DNA from 2 places in the Pseudomonas lurida genome. Region 1 is predicted to be linked to the other one. Evidence: predicted binding sites of a transcription regulator. Region 1 holds the regulator's gene; the other holds the start of a gene.
The links. The regulator FliA, encoded in region 1, starts transcription of late flagellar genes. The targets are predictions, from matches to a motif close to CTAAAGTTTNNNNNNNNNNNGCCGNTAA.
Positions count from the first base shown of each region.

Region 2: the regulator FliA is predicted to act here: its motif matches at 2,876-2,903, upstream of ATH90_RS14480 (methyl-accepting chemotaxis protein).

Region 1 is NZ_PDJB01000001.1:4,491,833-4,498,216, forward strand. It holds gene ATH90_RS20260 (chemotaxis protein CheA) at 1-1,498, opposite strand, end outside; gene ATH90_RS20265 (protein phosphatase CheZ) at 1,510-2,298, opposite strand; gene ATH90_RS20270 (chemotaxis response regulator CheY) at 2,317-2,691, opposite strand; gene fliA (RNA polymerase sigma factor FliA) at 2,860-3,600, opposite strand; gene fleN (flagellar synthesis regulator FleN) at 3,597-4,430, opposite strand; gene flhF (flagellar biosynthesis GTPase FlhF) at 4,536-5,852, opposite strand; gene flhA (flagellar biosynthesis protein FlhA) at 5,865-6,384, opposite strand, start outside.
Region 2 is NZ_PDJB01000001.1:3,215,273-3,221,003, reverse strand. It holds gene ATH90_RS14490 (DUF411 domain-containing protein) at 1-174, opposite strand, end outside; gene ATH90_RS14485 (SRPBCC family protein) at 284-742, opposite strand; gene ATH90_RS14480 (methyl-accepting chemotaxis protein) at 824-2,818, opposite strand; gene ATH90_RS14475 (aldo/keto reductase) at 2,953-3,948, opposite strand; gene ATH90_RS14470 (LysR family transcriptional regulator) at 4,067-4,996, shown strand; gene ATH90_RS14465 (hypothetical protein) at 5,175-5,363, shown strand; gene ATH90_RS14460 (fe2+ zn2+ uptake regulation protein) at 5,379-5,731, opposite strand, start outside.

The DNA.
Region 1 (6,384 bases):
GCAGGATATGGTCGCCTTCTTGCTCGGCTGCCAGGATGACCTTGCCGTTGCGCGACTTGCCCGACGCCTCGCGTTCTTCCGGGGTTTCCACGCCGTGGTCGACGGCGTTGCGCACCAAGTGGACCAGCGGGTCGGCCAGGGCCTCGACAAGGTTTTTGTCGAGGTCGGTTTCTTCACCCACCAGCTCCAGGTTGATCTCTTTCTTCAGCTGACGCGCCAGGTCACGAACCAGGCGTGGGAAGCGGCCGAAGACTTTCTTGATCGGCTGCATCCGCGTTTTCATCACGGCGGTCTGCAGGTCGGCGGTCACCACGTCGAGGTTCGACACGGCCTTTTGCATGGCTTCATCGCCGCTGCTCAAGCCCAGGCGCACCAAGCGGTTACGCACCAGTACCAGTTCGCCGACCATATTCATGATGTCGTCCAGGCGCGCGGTATCAACGCGCACGGTGGTTTCGGCTTCACTGGCAGGTTTCTCGGCCACCGGCGCGGCGGCAGCACGCGCCGGCGCCGGGGCGGCGGCTGGAGTCGGTGCGGGTTTGGCCGCCGGAGCGGGTGCCGGCGCCGCGGCTTTGGCGGCAACCGGTGCAGCGGTCGCCACCGCAGCGGCCGGCGCCACTTCACTGAACTTGCCCTTGCCGTGCAATTCGTCCAGCAGGGATTCGAACTCCTGATCGGAGATCAAGCCATCGCCAGCAGGTGCGGCACTGGCGGCAGGCGCTGCGGCGGTGGCGGCGACTGCCGGCAAGGCGTCGGCCACAAAGGTGCCCTTGCCGTGCAGTTGGTCGAGCAACGCTTCGAATTCATCGTCGGTGATATCGGTGCTGGCACTGCCAGTGGCGGCAGGCGCCTCAGGCGCAGCGACCGGTGCCACGGCGTCAGCCGCGAACTGGCCTTTGCCATGCAACTGGTCAAGCAGGGACTCGAACTCGGCGTCGGTAATGTCTTCGCTGGTCGGTGCGGCAACAGGCGCAGCGGGTGCTTCAGCCTCGGCCTTCACCGCACTGAGCGAGTTGAGCAGTTGTTCGAACTCGCTGTCCGTCACATCCGCTTCGGGCTCTGCCACCGGTTCCGGCGCAGCTTCAGCCACCGGCGCAGCCGATAAGTCGGCAGGCTCTGCGTAGCGCGCCAGGGCGGCTAGCAGCTCCGGCGTGGCCGCAGTGATCGGGGCACGTTCGCGGACTTCGCCGAACATGCCGTTGACCGCGTCCAGTGCTTCGAGAATCACGTCCATCAACTCCGAGTCAACGTGCCGCTCACCCTTGCGCAGGATGTCGAACACGTTCTCGGCGATGTGGCAGCACTCCACCAGCTCATGGAGCTGGAGGAAGCCGGCGCCCCCTTTTACAGTGTGAAAACCGCGAAAAATTGCATTGAGCAGGTTCGCATCATCCGGGCGGCTTTCCAGCTCGACCAGTTGTTCGGACAGTTGCTCTAAAATTTCGCCGGCCTCTACAAGGAAATCCTGAAGGATTTCTTCATCGGCGCCGAAGCTCATGTGGGTGCTCCTTAGAAGCCTAAACTGGATAACAGGTCATCTACGTCATCCTGACCTGACACAACGTCTTCACGTTTATCGGCATGAATCTGCGGACCTTCACCCTTGGCGAGATGTTTTTGTGGATCTTTTTCCGAGAGGATCGCTTCGCGGTCATGTTCAATGCCGGCAAAACGGTCAACCTGGCCTGCCATAAGCACCAATTTGAGCAAGTTGCTTTCCACTTCGGTGACCAACTGGGTCACACGCTTGATCACCTGACCGGTGAGGTCCTGGTAATCCTGGGCGAGCAGAATGTCGTTGAGGTTGCTGGAAACCGTGCGGTTTTCCTGCTCACTGCGTGACAAGAACCCTTCGACCCGGCGCGCCAGCTCACGAAACTCTTCAGCCCCCACTTCACGGCGCATGAAACGGCCCCAGTCAACGCTGAGGGCCTGGGCTTCAGTGGCCATGCCATTGACCAGAGGCGTGGCGTTTTCCACCAGGTCCATGGTGCGGTTGGCCGCCGCCTCAGTCAGCCTGACCACGTAGGACAGGCGTTCGGTGGCATCCGTGATCTGGGAGATTTCTTCGGCCTGGGGCATGTGCGGGTCAATCTGGAAATTGACGATTGCACTGTGCAGCTCGCGCGTGAGCTTGCCCACTTCCTGGTACAGGCCGCGGTCACGGGTCTGGTTGAGCTCATGGATTAACTGCACCGCGTCGCCGAACTGGCCTCTTTCAAGGCTTTCGACCAATTGGTGAGCATGCTTTTTCAGGGTCGACTCGAAGTCTCCCTGTGACGTTTCTTTATGCTCCATAGCTCCCCCGCGATGGCATTAGCCGTGGATGCGTTCGAAGATTTTTTCGATCTTCTCTTTCAAGGCCAATGCAGTGAATGGCTTGACCACGTAACCGTTAACCCCGGCTTGGGCGGCTTCGATGATCTGCTCACGCTTGGCTTCGGCGGTTACCATCAGCACAGGCAGGCTGCGCAGCTTTTCGTCAGCGCGCACGTGGCGCAGCAAGTCGATACCGGTCATGCCCGGCATGTTCCAGTCTGTTACCAGAAAGTCGATGCTCCCGCTGTTGAGGATCGGAATCGCCGTAATGCCGTCATCCGCCTCGACCGTGTTAGTGAACCCAAGGTCACGCAACAGGTTTTTTATGATCCGCCGCATCGTTGAGAAGTCATCAACGATGAGGATTTTCATGTTCTTGTCCAATTCGACCTCCAAGCAGTCTTAAACGCGCCCAGCACCTGGACGCGCCATTTCAATCAACAGGCATTACACAAAAAGGACTGCCGGGGGCACCACGGGTCGAAACCGCGAAGGCTGGTCGCCCTCGCGGTATCGTCTGCAGTGTCCCCACACTGCCTGTCAGCGCGCTCGCCACTCTCCCAAACGCCCCCGCAAGCGGGCTGCGCACTGGCTGTGCAACTGGCTGACCCGCGACTCGCTGACGCCCAGGACCTCACCGATTTCCTTGAGGTTCAGCTCTTCGTCGTAGTACAGCGCCAACACCAGTCGCTCACGCTCCGGCAAATTGGCAATCGCATCCGCCAACGCCCCCTGGAAACGCTCATCTTCCAGGTCACGCGATGGCTCCATATGAGCACTCGCGCCGTCCTCGTGCAGCCCTTCGTGCTCGCCGTCCTGCAAGAGGTCGTCGAAACTGAACAGGCGGCTGCCCAAGGTATCGTTCAAAATCCCGTAGTAATCGTCGAGACTCAATTGGAGTTCGGCCGCAACTTCGTGATCTTTAGCGTCGCGACCGGTTTTTGCTTCAATTGCGCGAATTGCGTCACTGACCATGCGTGTATTGCGATGTACCGAACGCGGCGCCCAGTCACCTTTACGCACTTCATCGAGCATCGCGCCACGGATACGGATACCCGCATACGTTTCGAAACTCGCGCCCTTGCTCGCGTCGTATTTGGTCGACACTTCGAGCAGGCCGATCATGCCCGCCTGGATCAGGTCTTCGACCTGGACGCTGGCGGGCAGGCGTGCCAGCAAGTGATAGGCGATGCGCTTGACCAGGGGCGCATAGCGCTCGATCAATTCACCCTGGCTGTCACGTGCCGATTTCTTGTAAAGGTTGTAGCCGCTGGCTGTCATAGCACCGGTCCTGCGCTCGTCTGATGCACCAATCGCTCGACGAAAAACTCCAGATGCCCCCGAGGGTTGGCGGGCAACGGCCAGGTATCGACCTTCTGGGCAATAGCCTTGAACGCCAATGCGCATTTGGAACGAGGGAACGCTTCGTAGACTGCACGCTGCTTTTGCACAGCCTTGCGCACACACTCGTCGTAGGGAACTGCGCCGACGTATTGTAAGGCGACATCGAGGAACCGATCCGTGACCTTGGTCAACTTGGCGAACAGGTTGCGTCCTTCCTGCGGGCTCTGGGCCATGTTGGCCAGCACGCGGAAGCGGTTCATGCCGTAGTCACGGTTAAGCAGTTTGATCAGGGCGTAGGCGTCGGTGATCGAGGTGGGTTCATCACAGACCACCAACAAGACTTCCTGCGCGGCGCGCACGAAGCTGACCACGGACTCGCCGATCCCGGCGGCGGTGTCGATCACCAGCACGTCGAGGTTGTCACCGATATCACTGAATGCCTGGATCAGGCCGGCATGCTGCGCCGGGCTCAGGTGCACCATGCTCTGGGTGCCGGAAGCCGCTGGCACGATGCGTATGCCACCGGGGCCCTGCAGCAGCACATCGCGCAGCTCACAGCGGCCTTCGATCACATCGGCAAGGGTGTGTTTGGGCGTCAGCCCCAGCAGAACGTCGACGTTCGCCAGCCCCAGGTCAGCATCCAGCAGCATGACGCGACGGCCAAGCTCTGCCAGGGCCAGGGACAAATTCACTGACACGTTAGTTTTCCCGACGCCACCTTTGCCGCCGGTCACCGCGATCACCTGTACGGGATGCATGCTGCCCATTTTATTTCTTTACCTTGTCTTGCTTAGACGCAGGCTACATGGCTTGGCCGCGTGAATCGCTTGCAGACCATCGATGTAGATACATTTCACGGTGTTCATCCTGACTCAACCCACCCGCTTTGCCGGGCTGTGGTAAAGGTCGGCGAACATATCGGCCATCGCTTCCTCGCTAGGCTCGTCTTGCATTTGCACACTGACTGCACGGCTGACCAACTGATGACGGCGCGGCAGATGCAGATCATCCGGGATCCGCGGGCCGTCGGTCAGGTAGGCGACCGGTAATTCATGACTGATAGCCAGGCTCAGCACCTCGCCCAGGCTCGCGGTTTCATCGAGCTTGGTAAGGATGCAACCGGCCAGGCCACAACGCTTGTAACTATGATAAGCAGCGGTAAGAACCTGTTTCTGGCTGGTGGTTGCAAGCACCAGGTAATTCTTTGACCGGATGCCACGCCCAGCCAGGCTTTCCAGTTGCATGCGCAACGCCGGATCGCTGGCTTGCAGGCCCGCAGTATCGATCAGCACCACGCGCTTGCGCAGCAGTGGGTCGAGGGCGTTGGCCAGGGACTGGCCCGGGTCGACATGGGTCACCGACACATTGAGGATCCGGCCCAGGGTCTTGAGTTGCTCCTGGGCACCGATACGATAACTGTCCATGCTCACCAGCGCGATATTCTGCGCGCCGTACTTGAGCACGTAGCGGGCCGCCAGCTTGGCCAGGGTGGTGGTCTTGCCCATGCCGGCAGGGCCGACCATGGCGATCACACCGCCCTCTTCCAACGGTTCGATTTCCGGGGTGGCAATCATCCGCGCCAGGTGGGCCAGCAACATGCGCCAGGCCTGGCGCGGCTCTTCGATTTCAGTGGTCAGGGCCAACAGGTCGCGGGACAACGGGCCGGACAGGCCGATGCGTTGCAGGCGACGCCACAGGTTGGCCTGTTGCGGCTTGCTGCCTTGCAGTTGCGTCCAGGCCAGCGAGCCGAGCTGCACTTCCAGCAGTTCGCGCAGGCCATTGAGTTCAAAACGCATCGAGTCGAACACACGCGGGTCGACAGCCGGCGCCGGAGCAGGCGCAGCAGGGCGCGGCGGCTCCTTGAACGTAGGTTCGACCAGCGGCTCGGCCGCGGTCAGCGGCAAGCCGGCGAACAATTGGCGATTGGTGGTGGCATCGCTGTCGCCACGCATGCTCAGTTCAGCCTGGGCCGAGACAATCCGCGACGCAGTCTTGCGCAGCTCGTCTTCGAGCTCCATGTTCGGCACGCGTGGCGCCAAGGCCGAAGGCGTGTAATCCAGGGCAGCCGTCAGCTCGACACCGCCGGCAATACGACGGTTACCAATAATCGCGGCGTCGGCGCCCAACTCATCACGAACCAGTTTCATGGCCTGACGCATATCGGCGGCGAAAAAACGCTTAACTTGCATAACCCACTACCCTCAGCCGTTGGGCCCTACTGTCGCGACGATAGTCACTTGCTTGTTGTCAGGAATTTCCTGATAAGCCAAAACGTGCAAATTCGGTACTGCCAGGCGTCCAAACCGCGACAACATCGCCCGGACTGGGCCGGCCACCAGCAGAATCACCGGTTGGCCCTGCATTTCCTGGCGCTGTGCAGCGTCGATCAACGAGCGCTGCAGCTTTTCAGCCATGCTTGGCTCCAGCAGGACGCCCTCTTCCTGGCCTTGTCCCGCCTTCTGAATACTATTGAGCAATATTTGTTCCAACCTTGGCTCCAAGGTGATAACAGGCAGCTCGGAGTCAATCCCTACAATGCTTTGGACGATTGCGCGCGACAATCCGACGCGCACCGCGGCCACCAGGGCGGCAGTATCTTGACTCTTGGCGGCGTTGTTGGCGATAGCCTCGGCAATGCTGCGAATGTCGCGTACCGGCACCTGCTCGGCCAGCAACGCCTGCAACACCTTGAGCAACTGCGACAGCGACAGCACGCCCGGC
Region 2 (5,731 bases), 1.3 Mb from region 1:
GGTTTCGACGTGGTCGTTGACTTCGAAACCATTGTTTTCCAGGTGGCTGATCCACTTTTTGCAGCAGCCGCAATTGGCGTCGCGGTGCACATCGATGGGGATCAGCTCGGCGGCCTGGGCGAGGGTGGTGGTGAGCAAGGCTGACAGCAGGGCCAGCCGAAATGGGGTTTTCATGGGGGACTCGCGTGCAGGAGATGGCCATTGGGTGGCGGCGATCATGACGGCGTCATCGCCGGCAAGCCAGTGCCTACGGGTAGGCGGGCGTGCCGGTAATGTTTCAAAGTTATACGAAGGGCGGGTTTTCCAGCCGATGCTTGAGCTGGCCCAGGGCAACTGCCGAGAGTTCAATCATGCGTTCATGCAAGGTGGCGAGTTGCAGTTCGGTTTCATAGGTCAACACGCGCTTGAACAGCGTGCCGCCTTGATGAGGCAACAGGAAATAGTGAATGGAGCCATCGACGGCCAGGGAGGTGAACACGGTCTTGAACTCGCCGGGGCGTCGGGCGATCTGCACACGGTAACTCATGGGTACACGCACACCCAGCAAGTCGATGAACTCGGTGAAGCGTGCGCCGGCCGGGAGTGGACCGCTGGTGCCGGTGTCGGCGCTGAGTGACGTGGGGTGCCATTCGTGCCAGCGATCCGGTTGGGTCACGTAGTCGTAAACGGCTTCGATAGGGGCCTGGATAAAGCGTTCCTGACTGATCCGCTCCAAGCGGACCGACTGCTCGGCTGCGCGCATGGCACACCTCCTGTGTGGCGTCTTCGAACTGTCAGAATAGTCCGACTCCCGCGCTTTGCACGGGAGTACACAGGCCTTTGATCAGCGGACTTTAAAGCGCCCCATCAAGGCAATCACCCGGCCATTGGCATCCAGCAGGCTCTGGGTATTGGTTTCAGTGGCATGGCCGCTCTGCACCAGCTCTTCGACCATTTGTCGGATCTGCACCATGCTTCGGTTGATCTCTTCGGTCACTGCGCTTTGCTGTTCGGCGGCCGTCGCGATCTGGGTGCTGAGGTTGTTGATATGGCTGACAGAGCCGGCCATCTCATCCAGCCCGGTATTCACCCGCGCCGTGGCATCCGCCGCCGACTGGCAGCTGGCCTGGGTGTTTTCCATGGCCGCGACCGAAGAGCTGACACCCGCGGTCAGGCGCGTGAGCATGTCGTTGATCTGCGATGTGCTGGCCTGGGTGCGGGCCGCGAGCGCGCGGACTTCATCGGCGACCACCGCAAAACCACGGCCTTGCTCGCCGGCACGCGCGGCTTCGATCGCGGCATTGAGGGCAAGCAGGTTGGTCTGGCCGGCAATCGCGCCGATCACGCCGAGGGTTTCGGTGATGCGTGCGGCGTCCTGGCGCATGTTCTCCACACTGTGGGTGGCGCTGGACACTTCACCGATCAAGGCGCTGACGCTGTTGGAGGCCTCGCCCACGACCACGCGGGAACGGTCGGCATGTTCGTTCGCGCGCTGGGTAAATGCAGCGGTTTCGGCAGCGTTTTGCGCAACGGTGTCGGCCGTGGAACTCATTTCGGTGATCGCGGTGACCGTCTGATCGGTCTCCGAGGCATGCCGCACCAGAATCTGGTTGGTGTGCGCCGAGGTCCGCTGCAGTTGCTCAAGGCTCGATGACATGGCACCGGTGGCTTGGGTGACTTCGCCGATCATGTTCTGCAGGTAGACGATAAACCGGTTCACCGAGTGACCGATGGCACCCAGTTCGTCTTCGGCGCGGATGGTGATACGCCGAGTCAGGTCGGCGTCGCCAGCGGAGAGGGCGTCGATATTGGTTTTCAGCGATTTCATGCGCTGCACCAGCTGGCGGATCGCATACACCGCGAGCAACACCAGCAGCAACACCATGGGGATTTGCAGCAAGGCGAGGGTGCCGAGCACGTCATCGCGCTGGGCAGTGATCAGCGAAGTGGGCAGGGCGGTGGCGAGGAACCACGGCGTGCCACTGATAGGGCGCATATAGAAGGTGCTGGCCACGCCCTGGTTGTCGAACTCGCTGCGCTGCAGCGCCTGGTCGCGCTGGGCCAGCGCTTTGCTGACCTGGCTGGCGAACGCCGAGGTGCCGGTGAGTTCGCTGATGTTCTTCAACACCACCGGGCCGCTGATACGCGTGCTGTTGCTGATGATCTTGCCGTCACCTTCGACGATCAGCATTTGCCCGCCGATGTCTTTCTCTTTACTGGCGACCAGGTCATTGAAGAAGCCCAGCGTCACGTCGATGGTGGCGACGCCGTAGGGAACGCCGTCGCGCTGGATGGCCATGGCGCAGTTGGTGCGTGGCTCCTGGCTGGCGTCGTCCTTGTAGGCGGCGGCCCAGGCGCATTGACCCCGGGGTGAAGCCAGGCCGCCCTTGTACCAGCTCTGGTCGTAATAGTTGGGGGCGGGGTCGCTGTTCCAGAAGGTATTGACGGCCAGCTTGCCCGAGGCATCACGGTGCCAGAACGTGCTGTGCTTGTTGCGCCCCGGCGTCCGCTGGTTGGGCAACGGCCAGATCCCGCCCCCGAAGACTTTCAGTTCGCCATACTGGTCGACCAGGCCCGGCAGTACTTTGTCGATGGCATCGCTGTCGAGCAAGGGGATGGTCTGGGTGATGGTGCGTTGCTGGGACTGAACCTTGTTCAGTTCGCCTTGGATCTGTTCGGCGACTTCCGCGATGCGGTTGAGCACCACCTGTTCTTCGGTATGGCGCAACGTGGGCGCGACCAACTGGCCGATACCCACCACGGTCAACACAAATAACACCAGGACGAACAGCACCAGAAACAGGGTATAGCGGGCTTGGATAGAGCGCAGTGTGGGCATGGGGCCGTCCTTACGAAGCGTTTATTATCGACGCGGCTTTGTTAGAGCTTCGTAGGGCTATCGGCTTGGGAAGGCGGAGCTTTAGGTACGTCCGTACAAGAAAAAGGAGCGCCGGGTGAGGGCGCTCCCTTGGTTCAGATATTCAGCATCGCCATCACGGCCTCGGGGTAGCGCAAGCCGGCGGTCGCCTCGACCGGAAAGATTGCGTCCAGTGCCGCCAGTTCCGCCTGGCTCAGGCTGATCGACACCGCCGCCGCGTTTTCTTCCAGGTATCTGCGCTGCTTGGTGCCGGGAATCGGAATGATGAACTCACCCTGCGCCAATACCCAGGCCAGCGCGAGTTGCCCGGCGCTGACGCCTTTGTCAGCGGCGAGTGCTTGCACCTGCTTCACCAGTTCGAGGTTTTTGTCGAAGTTCTCGCCCTGGAAGCGCGGGCTGAACCGACGGTAATCATCGTCACCGAAGTCGTCCGGGCTTTTCAGTGCACCGGTCAGAAAGCCACGGCCCAGTGGGCTGTAGGGCACAAACGCGATGCCCAGGCGCTGGCAGGCAGCGAGACAGCCGTTGTGTTCCTGGTCGCGACTCCACAGGGAGTACTCGCTTTGCAGCGCGCTGATCGGGTGCACTTTGTGGGCGCGCTCCAGGGTCGCGGCAGAAGCTTCGCTCAGGCCCAGGTAACGCACCTTGCCCTGCTGCACCAGTTCGGCCATGGCGCCGACGGTTTCTTCAATGGCGACATTCGGGTCGATACGGTGCTGGTAGTACAGGTCGAGGGTCTCCACGCCGAGCCGGCGCAGGGTGCCGTCGATGGCCTTGCGGATGTAGTCGGGACGGCCGTTCACACCCCGCAGGGCGGGATTGGCCAAGTCGCGCACGATCCCGAATTTGCTGGCCAGGAACACCTGGTCACGTTTGCCGGCGATGGCTTTGCCGATCAGTTGCTCGTTGGTGTGCGGCCCATAAATATCGGCGGTGTCGAAGAAGTTGATGCCCAGCTCCAGCGCGCGGTGCAAGGTCGCGGTGGCCTCGCGCGTGTCGCTGCCAGGCGTGTAGAAATCGCTCATGCCCATGCAGCCGAGGCCGATGGCTGAGACGAGCGGGCCGTTTGTTCCGAGTGGACGGGTGTGCATGGGTTCAGCTCCTTGGATGGGAAGGGCTGCATTGTTGCGCTCGACAAAAACGAGATAAACCGGCTAAAAGCACTAACACTATTCAGATTATCTAAACAATCCGTTCAGGGAGCTGCCTTTGGACCGTTTCAATGCGATGCGCGTGTTTACACGGATCGTCGAGCTGGGTGGCTTCGCCAAGGCCGCCGACAGCCTGCAATTGCCACGCGCTTCGGTAACGGTGCTGATCAAGCAGCTGGAAGCGCACCTGGGTGTGCAACTGTTGCAGCGCACCACGCGGCAAGTCAGCCCGACCTTGGACGGCGCCGCGTACTACCAGCGTTGCGTGCAATTGCTGTCTGACCTGGAGGAAACCGAGGCGGTGTTTTCCGCGAGTCGCCAGAGCCCGCGTGGCACCTTGAGCATCGACATGCCCTCGGGGATCGGGCGGTTGATCGTGATTCCGGCCTTGCCGACCTTCACGGCCCGCTACCCGCAGATCGAGTTGGAGATTGGCCTTAACGACCGCCCGGTGGACCTGATTCGCGAAGGTATCGATTGCGTGCTGCGCGGTGGCGCGGCACTGGATGAGTCGTTGGTGGCGCGCCCGCTGGCGATGATGGATCAACTGACCCTGGCCAGTCCGGCCTACCTCGAACGCATGGGCGTACCCGCTTCCCTGGATGACCTCGCCCACCACCACATGGTCGAATACCGCTCCAGTGCCAGCGGCAAACGGTTTGGCCTGGAGTTTGAAGTTGACGGCGAGTTGCGCCCGGTCAACCTGGCCAAGCGGGTGGCCGCCACCAGTTCCGATGGTTACTTCGCGGCCTGCGAGGCCGGGTTCGGCCTGATCCAGGCGCCGCATTATCATGCGATGCGCCAGTTGGCCCAGGGGACGCTGGTGGACGTCCTGCCGCAGATGAGGGTGCCCAGAATGGCCCTGACGGCGCTGTACCCGCCGCACCGTCAATTGTCCCAGCGTGTGCGGGTGTTCGTGGACTGGTTGGTAGCGCTCTGCGCCCAGCCCGGCACCGGTTTGCAGCGCCAGCCTCGTGCCTTGCGATAAGCGCCGCGCTGTCGCCCGGTGATCTTGCGCCGGGGCGCTGGTTGCATGCCGGCTGATTGGCCGAGCCAAAGTTTTTCATCGCCTGTAACATGAGCGCCTGTCGAACGTGCTCGCCCTTGTGCGCAGGGCAGGTTCGACGATTCACAGTGGCTACATTCTTCAGGTTCAGGAACCCGTCATGACCCAAAAGCAGCGTTTGAAATATTCGATTCTGATCGCCCTCGCCGTATTGGCGACAATGTTTGGCCTGTCCTACTTGCAGAACACCGGGGTTATCAGTGAGAAAACATTCCAGACCATCGCCATTGCTGTCGCAGTGGTCGTGGTGGTGATCAACGGCATCATGCGTCGCAAGGTCAAGCTTTAAGGGGCTGGGTGCCGATCAGGCGCGACCTTCGAGCACCTTGGCAGCCTCTTCATGGAGGCTGTAGCTTTTATCCGTATTGAGGGTGATCACGCCCTCGCTGCACAGGCGCTTGAGCACCTCGCGCACGCTGAGAAACGACAGCGGGATACCCAGCTCCAGCAAGTGGCTGTGCACGCCGCGCACCCCCAGGGTGCGCTGGTTGTCGGCGGCGGTGAGCAGGGCGTCGATGACCTTCAGCCGGATCAGGCTGGTGCGCAAGCCAAAACATTTGAGCAAATGGCGAATACGCTGGTTGCCTTGTTGTTCGGGCGCTTTGCCGAACGTTTGTGCGCCGCTGCCAAAACTGGCCTCGGCAGCCGATGAATGTC